3 regions of the Thalassorhabdus alkalitolerans genome follow, and region 3 is predicted to be linked to each of the others. Evidence: riboswitches for the same ligand, from Rfam matches in the RefSeq annotation. Region 3 holds a riboswitch; each other region holds the start of a gene.
The links. Region 3 has a riboswitch for cobalamin ahead of ACFPU1_RS09695 (5-methyltetrahydropteroyltriglutamate--homocysteine S-methyltransferase). Riboswitches for the same ligand answer to the same signal wherever they lie in the genome.

Region 1 (2,202 bases), on a different contig from region 3:
ACAGGACTAGAAAAAGAGTCAAAAATCCGGAGATCACACTGACAAAAGGAAGAGTAAAAGCTCCAATCAGCGGGAGAGAAAGCCCAAGAAAAAGAACAATCACAGCACCAAGAGCTGCCCCGGATGATACACCCAGTGTGAATGGATCTGCCAGGGGATTTTTTAAAAATCCCTGAAAAGCAGATCCTGCCATGGCTAGAGACGCCCCTACCAAAAGGGCAAGAGTTACGCGAGGAAGACGGATATCCAAAATAATGTTTCGCGTAACGGAATCGATGTCAGCGCCTAGTGGTATCCCGGCACCTTCCTGAAGAAGAACTATCACTGTCGTTGAAAAAGGAATTCCAATACTGCCAATTGAAATACCAATAATAAGGGCTGCAAAAAGGAAGAGAACACTCCCTCCATAAGCAGCCCACTTTTTTTTATTCGTTGTTAAAGACATCAGGATAAACCAGCTCAGCAATTGCTTCAGCACCGTCTACTAAACGAGGTCCTGGTCTTGTAACTTTATCTGCATGTACATCGTAAATTCTTTCATTTTCTACAGCTGGAATGTCACTCCAGCCTGATCGTGAAAGAATTTCTTCTTCAGGATCTTCCACATAAAAACCATAGGTTGTAATGATCACATCGGGATTTAAGGCGATAACATCTTCTTCACTGTACTGAACCCACCCCTCTTCATTTTGGGCAGCATTTTCAGCATTGATCATTTCCAGAATCTCATGTAAAAAGGTGTTTGTACCAGTAGTATAAATTTCTGGAGCCGGCCCCACCTCAAGCCAGACTGTTTGTCTTTCATCCTCGGATATTTCCTGGGCTTGTTCCTGGAGCTCGTTAACACCTTCCTGCATCTCAGCTACAAGCGTTTCAGCCTCCTCATACGTCCCTGTGGCCGCACCGATCATTTCAATTGAATCGTAAGCATCATCAAAGCCAGAAGCTTCATTTACAAATAAAACGGTTATATCTGCCTCCTGCAATTGATTGAAACCTTCCTCACTGAAGTGAGCGGATGACTCATGAGCCAGAACAAGATCAGGCTCTAATGACAAAATGGTTTCCACATCGAATTCCATCCCGCCTACACTCTGAATATCATTCACTTCTTCCGGGTATGTATCGTTGTCAGTAACTCCCACAATGCGATCTCCGGCTCCTAATGCAAAAGCAGTCTCTGTATTGCTCGGAATCAAGCTGACAATTCTTTGAGGCTCTTCCTCAATTGTAACTTCTTCACCAACAGCATCTTCAATCGTCACTGGAAAATCGGCTTCTGCACCGTCTTCTCCGTCGGCATCAGTGTCTTCTTGCGGCTCCTCAGCTGCCTCTTCTTCCATAGATTCTTCAGTCGTATCCTCGGCAGCTTCTTCTCCTGTATCCTCTGTCTCTCCGCATGCTGCTAAACTCATTACTAAAAGTACTGACGTACCCATTACCCATTGTTTTCTCACTCTTTGTCTCTCCTTTTACTTTCCGTTCTTTCTCTATAATGGTGAAAGGACTCGATACGGCAGCTTTTCCTGTTTTTTGGTCAATAACATCCTATAGATGCAAAAAAAAGCTCCCCTTTTTCAAAAAGGAGAGCATACATGTGTATAACCTAAGTCACTGTAAGACAGCCGTAAGGCAGTTACCACGTCTGCTTCCACCTTTTCCTCGAAGGCCTGGCATATATTCATCTAAGGCAGGTCTCCTGACTTCCGCGTTCTGGATCAGCCTGCCTTCCCAACCTGCTTCTAGCAGACAGTGGCTTGATAGGCGTTCCACGCGTATACAGTGGCGGGACCGTGCCGGATTTTCACCGGGCTTCCCTTTTAACATTTCCCTTGATAGGAAATTGACCATAGATGTGAACGGTATTTTGTTTTCTCCATATTCAAAGTATACAGGATATTTTTTGTTTGAAAAGATGCTTTTTCAGCAAATTTTTCATTTTCCCTTTATTTCTCCTTATGGCAAATAAAAATTTGTCGAGGAGATGTGGCGGTTTGGTAAGGGGAAGCATCATAATCCCCAAAGTGAGATTGAATAGTGAAACCGCTGCTTTCAAGCATACTTTTAAGCTCCTCTGAAGAATAAAGCTTCACTCGTTCCAGGTATTCTCTTTTAGACTCATTTTCGTAAATTGTAATCGTTTTCGCAACAAACCCATTCTCAATTTTCCTCTGCTGCCTGATGCGAAGGCCGTCCTTATTT
Region 2 (2,202 bases), on a different contig from region 3:
TTTCCAGCTGTGCCACCATAATTCTTGCCATGATATCCATGGCTCGGTAGGTCTTTCGCGGAAGAAGAGGGTGATTGACTGCTTCTTCATACTTTTCTGTAAAATATTTACGGTCTTCTTCGTCATAAAAGTCTTCAAGACCAACCGGAGTGCCATCTTCACTCTTCCAGCCCATGATTTGTTTCACCTGGTGAGGACAAAACACATGCCATTCGCCTATGCTTCTTCCGTTCTCATCTGTCTCCTGTAACTTATGCATAAATAGGTCAGGTATCGTAACCCCGGTAAAAATATCGTGAGCTTTCCTTCTTTCATCACCATTATTTGTTTTTAAGTCAAGAAAACCGTTCATAATGTCCTTGTGGAATAAGTCTAAATAAACAGCCACCGCCCCTTGACGCTGTCCCAGCTGGTCCACACTCACAGCTGTGTCATTAATCAGCCTGATCCACGGTACCACTCCAGAGGAATTACCTTTAAACTTCTTTATATCTGATCCTAAAGCTCTTACCTTCCCATAATAAATGCCAATCCCACCGCCATCCTTGCTGAGGCGGGCAATGTCCCAGTTATTCAGGTAAATACTGTCAAGTGAGTCATCAACTGTATCTATAAAACAAGAAGACAATTGACCAAAACTTTTTCCTGCATTAGATAAAGTAGGAGTCGCAACCGTCATATATAAATTGCTTAGTGCCCAATATGCTTCCTTTACTTTTTCCAGCCTTTTGTTTTTTTCTTCCTTCTGCATAAGGGTCATCGCAATGATCATAAACCGCTCCTGCGGCAGCTCAAATACTTTCCCCTCATGATCTCTCGCTAAATACCGGTCTGCCAGTAAAAATAAACCTATGTAAGTAAACAACTCATCTCGCTTGGGTTCAATTTCCCGTTCTAATTCCTTAATTTCCTGTTCAGAATATGCTGCTAACAAATGATCGGAATAGATTCCTTTCTCACGTAACGTTTTCATTAGCTTATACAAGCTTCCATATCGTCTCTCCGCCGTGCTGTACCCTCTATGTAAAGCCGCCTGCTTGTATAGTTCATTTAAATACAGCCGTGCTGCAACAAACGTCCAGTCTGGCTGGTCCATTTGTATTTGATTTAATGCATAGAGCATAGCTTGATGGTTCACGTCTTTATCCGTTCCTGTAAAAGATGTAATATATTCTTTGATTTCCTTTGCATTAAAATTGTAACGATCAAAAGCTTTATCAATTGTATCCATCACTTCATGTAATTCCTCTTTAACATGTACTGTCATTTTCTTCCTCCTTATTCCTGCTTTATTCTAAGCTGGCCGTTGTCGTCTCACCGCTCCTGATATTTTTTCGAATTAAAAAATCCGCTCAAATTAATGTGAGCGGATGAAACGATAGCAAGTAATGGAGAAAGATACTTTGGTCTTTCCCTGTGCCACCGTTTCATCTTCTCAATCCCCGAAGAAGGTGAAACATCTTAAGATAAGACAGGTCTCCTGACTTGTGCGTCTTCCGTCCATGAGCTCCTTCCCGTATAAAAACCGATCAAGTTTATTTATACAGTGGATACGACTCATTTCGTCAGCACTTACAGTTGCGGGGGCAGTCTTGGATTTTCACCAAATTCCCTTTTACGCCAAATGGCATCTCATCTCAAGGCAAACAATATATAGTTTTCTCGATAACAAAAAACACAATATCTTGTGAAATTCTACATTCATACTACATGACTTATCCCAATTTAGCAAGTTCATAGATCCATAGATTATTAATTTATTTCTTCAAATGTAAAGCATCTCTACTATTACATGGGGGGAGCATTTGACGTCAATTATCACATTTTGTCGTAATACCCGAAAAGTCTAAGGCTGCGTTGTTTTTCTTTTCCTATTCGCTGAAAATACATTTATATTACCTACACTAACCCCTGCATAAAAGAATTAATACCTCAGTGAAGCAACGGACTTACTAATAACCATCCTCTCCGTTTCATATCCCTTACTTTTTAAGTAATACTCCATACCTGCTTTAGCAATGTCTATGTTATTTTTCGGACCGATGGTCACACGTTTTATAGGAAGTTTCTCTGGAAAATGAATCGTAATAAACGGGATGATTACTCCATTTGAAGCCCGGAAGAAAACCTCTGGGCCCCTCTCTTTGGTAGTGAGCTTTCGTGGAAGAGCAATTCGATATTCTTCTTCACTTTTAAAAGCCT
Region 3 (2,202 bases):
CTCTACATGGCTTAACGGTTCAAAGCCTCCGGAACGTTCATCATCAAATTCAAGAAATAAAGCATCTACGTTTAATTTCTTGAACATAATTTCGGAAACCGCATCATAACTGCCGCTTGATGCATACGTGGACTTATAGTTCCCTCTGCAAACGTGCATTGTTATTGTCATATCATTTGGTTTGTCTGCGATCGCCTCATTTACAGTGTCAACGAATAATTCAAGGGTTTCTTGTGGGTCAAGACCTCTGGCCTGAAGCAGTCCCCCCGACAGAACCAGGTCCTTGTCCTTCTCGGCCTCCAGGAATAATGACCAAGTAGTATCATCAAATTGCAGGTGGCGGCAGCCTGAGTCATATAAAGCACTGATTGCGTCTTTGTATACTTTAACTAGATCAGCAAAGAGTTCAGATTCTGAAGAATAGAATTTTTTTTCTTCATCCGTTACTGTCCTGAAAATAAACATGCTAGGACTCGGTATTGTGATTCTTGCTTCATGGTCTCCCTTAATACTGTGAAGGAATTTGTATTCCTTCACCACAGGATGATCGCCAAAAGACAGCTTGCCCGTCACCTTAGCACCTTCTGCCTTTGTTTCCGTTCCTCCGCTGAAGATAAGGCCTTTATCCAACGTGACAAATTCCATTCCTTCTACTTCTTTCATGAAATCCAAATGGAACCATGCACGTCTGAATTCCCCATCTGTTACAGCTTTTAAGCCAGCTTCTTTTTGTTTATCTACCAGTCGTTTTATTTCTTCATTCTCCATTTCCCACAGTTCCTCAGCTGTGATTTCCCCTCTGTTCCTCTGCAGGCGGTCTTTTTTTAATCGTTCCGGTCTTAAGAAACTGCCTACATGATCTGCTCTAAATGGTCCTTTTACTGTATCACTCATTTTATTCTCTCCTCTTCTATTTTTGAGTTTCTCACTAGTAAGACTGTCAGCGTCACGACACAGACAACTGATAGAGGATAGTACCCTATTCTAATTAACAACACAAAAAAGCAAACAAACCACAGCGGCCTGAATGCTTCTATCAAACTATGTAGCATAAGGAATGAACCTTAATACAATTAATTCAGCAAACACCCCTCCCTATTTCCCGTAGGTCCATGTGTAATCATACAGGCAGGTCTCCTGACTTATCTTCATTGTTTCCTGCTCCTTCCCGCTTTCCAGCAGTGGATCTTTGCAGGTTACTCAGATTTACAGTGGCGGGAACCGTGCCGGACTTTCACCGGCTTCCCTTTTAAGCTGTAATGTATAAAACCAACTTACAACACCTGTTTAATATTATTTAATTATACTTCTGAGTATATAGCTGATTCCTTCCCTTTGTCCATGCTTTTAGTAAAATTTTCTATTATGTCAGCATATCCTCAATACTCTTGTTCTTGTTCTGTTAATACTTTTTTTATTTCTTCTATTTTCGCCATAGCTGTCTCATACCCTAAATCAATACAATGACTAGCCTTCCGAAAGTCAAAAGCCCCGATAGCTCCTACCTCCGGATAGAGATTATAATCGGCTTCCTTATGCTCTGCTTCCATTTGGGTTTTCAATGAAAGGTTGATGACGTTATTGATGACTTTGACGATGCTTGCTGAACCAGACTTTGCATTGATAATAGGTGTAATAGGATCTACAGAAATAACGCGTTCTGCTCCCAATGCCCTGCATATTCTAACAGGACAATTTGAGGTAACGCCACCATCAATCAACATTCTTTCTCCATAATGATACGGTTTAAAGAGTACTGGAATCGCAAAGCTAGCCCTTACGGCATCTGCTATTGAAGTATTGTTCACATATTCATAATCTCCCACAGAATTTGAAGAAAAAACAACGCTTGTCCCCCGCCCGTAATCAGTTGCTACGATTCCGCATGGTATTTTCAAGGAAGACAGAGGTTCATCCCCTGTGTGTTGTACCATAATATTTCGTAAACGTTCCCCTTTCAATATCCCTTCTACTCGGGGCCGAATAAATAAGGCTCTATAGAAAAGAGATCTCCAGTCAAAATCAAGCAAACGCCTGTTTAACGAAGGAACAATCCTTTTTAAAGTCTCTGCTTTATGGCCATAGGCGTATAACGCCGCTACCATAGCTCCAGAACTTGATCCGGTTACGTGTGAAACCTTAATTCCAGCTTCTTCAAAAGCGAGCAGCACTCCTACAGCTGCCGACCCCGGTATTCCTCCT

Region 1: it holds a riboswitch for cobalamin, as region 3 does, so the genes downstream of both, ACFPU1_RS15390 (ABC transporter substrate-binding protein) here and ACFPU1_RS09695 (5-methyltetrahydropteroyltriglutamate--homocysteine S-methyltransferase) in region 3, are expected to answer to the same signal.
Region 2: it holds a riboswitch for cobalamin, as region 3 does, so the genes downstream of both, ACFPU1_RS09075 (ribonucleoside-diphosphate reductase subunit alpha) here and ACFPU1_RS09695 (5-methyltetrahydropteroyltriglutamate--homocysteine S-methyltransferase) in region 3, are expected to answer to the same signal.

The regions. Positions count from the first base shown of each region.
Region 1 is NZ_JBHSOZ010000010.1:81,028-83,229, reverse strand. Features, by position in the region: gene ACFPU1_RS15395 (FecCD family ABC transporter permease) at 1-445, opposite strand, end outside; gene ACFPU1_RS15390 (ABC transporter substrate-binding protein) at 426-1,457, opposite strand; cobalamin riboswitch at 1,673-1,867, opposite strand; gene ACFPU1_RS15385 (class I SAM-dependent methyltransferase) at 1,947-2,202, opposite strand, start outside.
Region 2 is NZ_JBHSOZ010000003.1:1,290,613-1,292,814, forward strand. Features, by position in the region: gene ACFPU1_RS09075 (ribonucleoside-diphosphate reductase subunit alpha) at 1-1,267, opposite strand, end outside; cobalamin riboswitch at 1,454-1,650, opposite strand; gene ACFPU1_RS09080 (DUF2971 domain-containing protein) at 1,925-2,202, opposite strand, start outside.
Region 3 is NZ_JBHSOZ010000004.1:35,518-37,719, reverse strand. Features, by position in the region: gene ACFPU1_RS09695 (5-methyltetrahydropteroyltriglutamate--homocysteine S-methyltransferase) at 1-894, opposite strand, end outside; cobalamin riboswitch at 1,111-1,302, opposite strand; gene ACFPU1_RS09690 (patatin-like phospholipase family protein) at 1,380-2,202, opposite strand, start outside.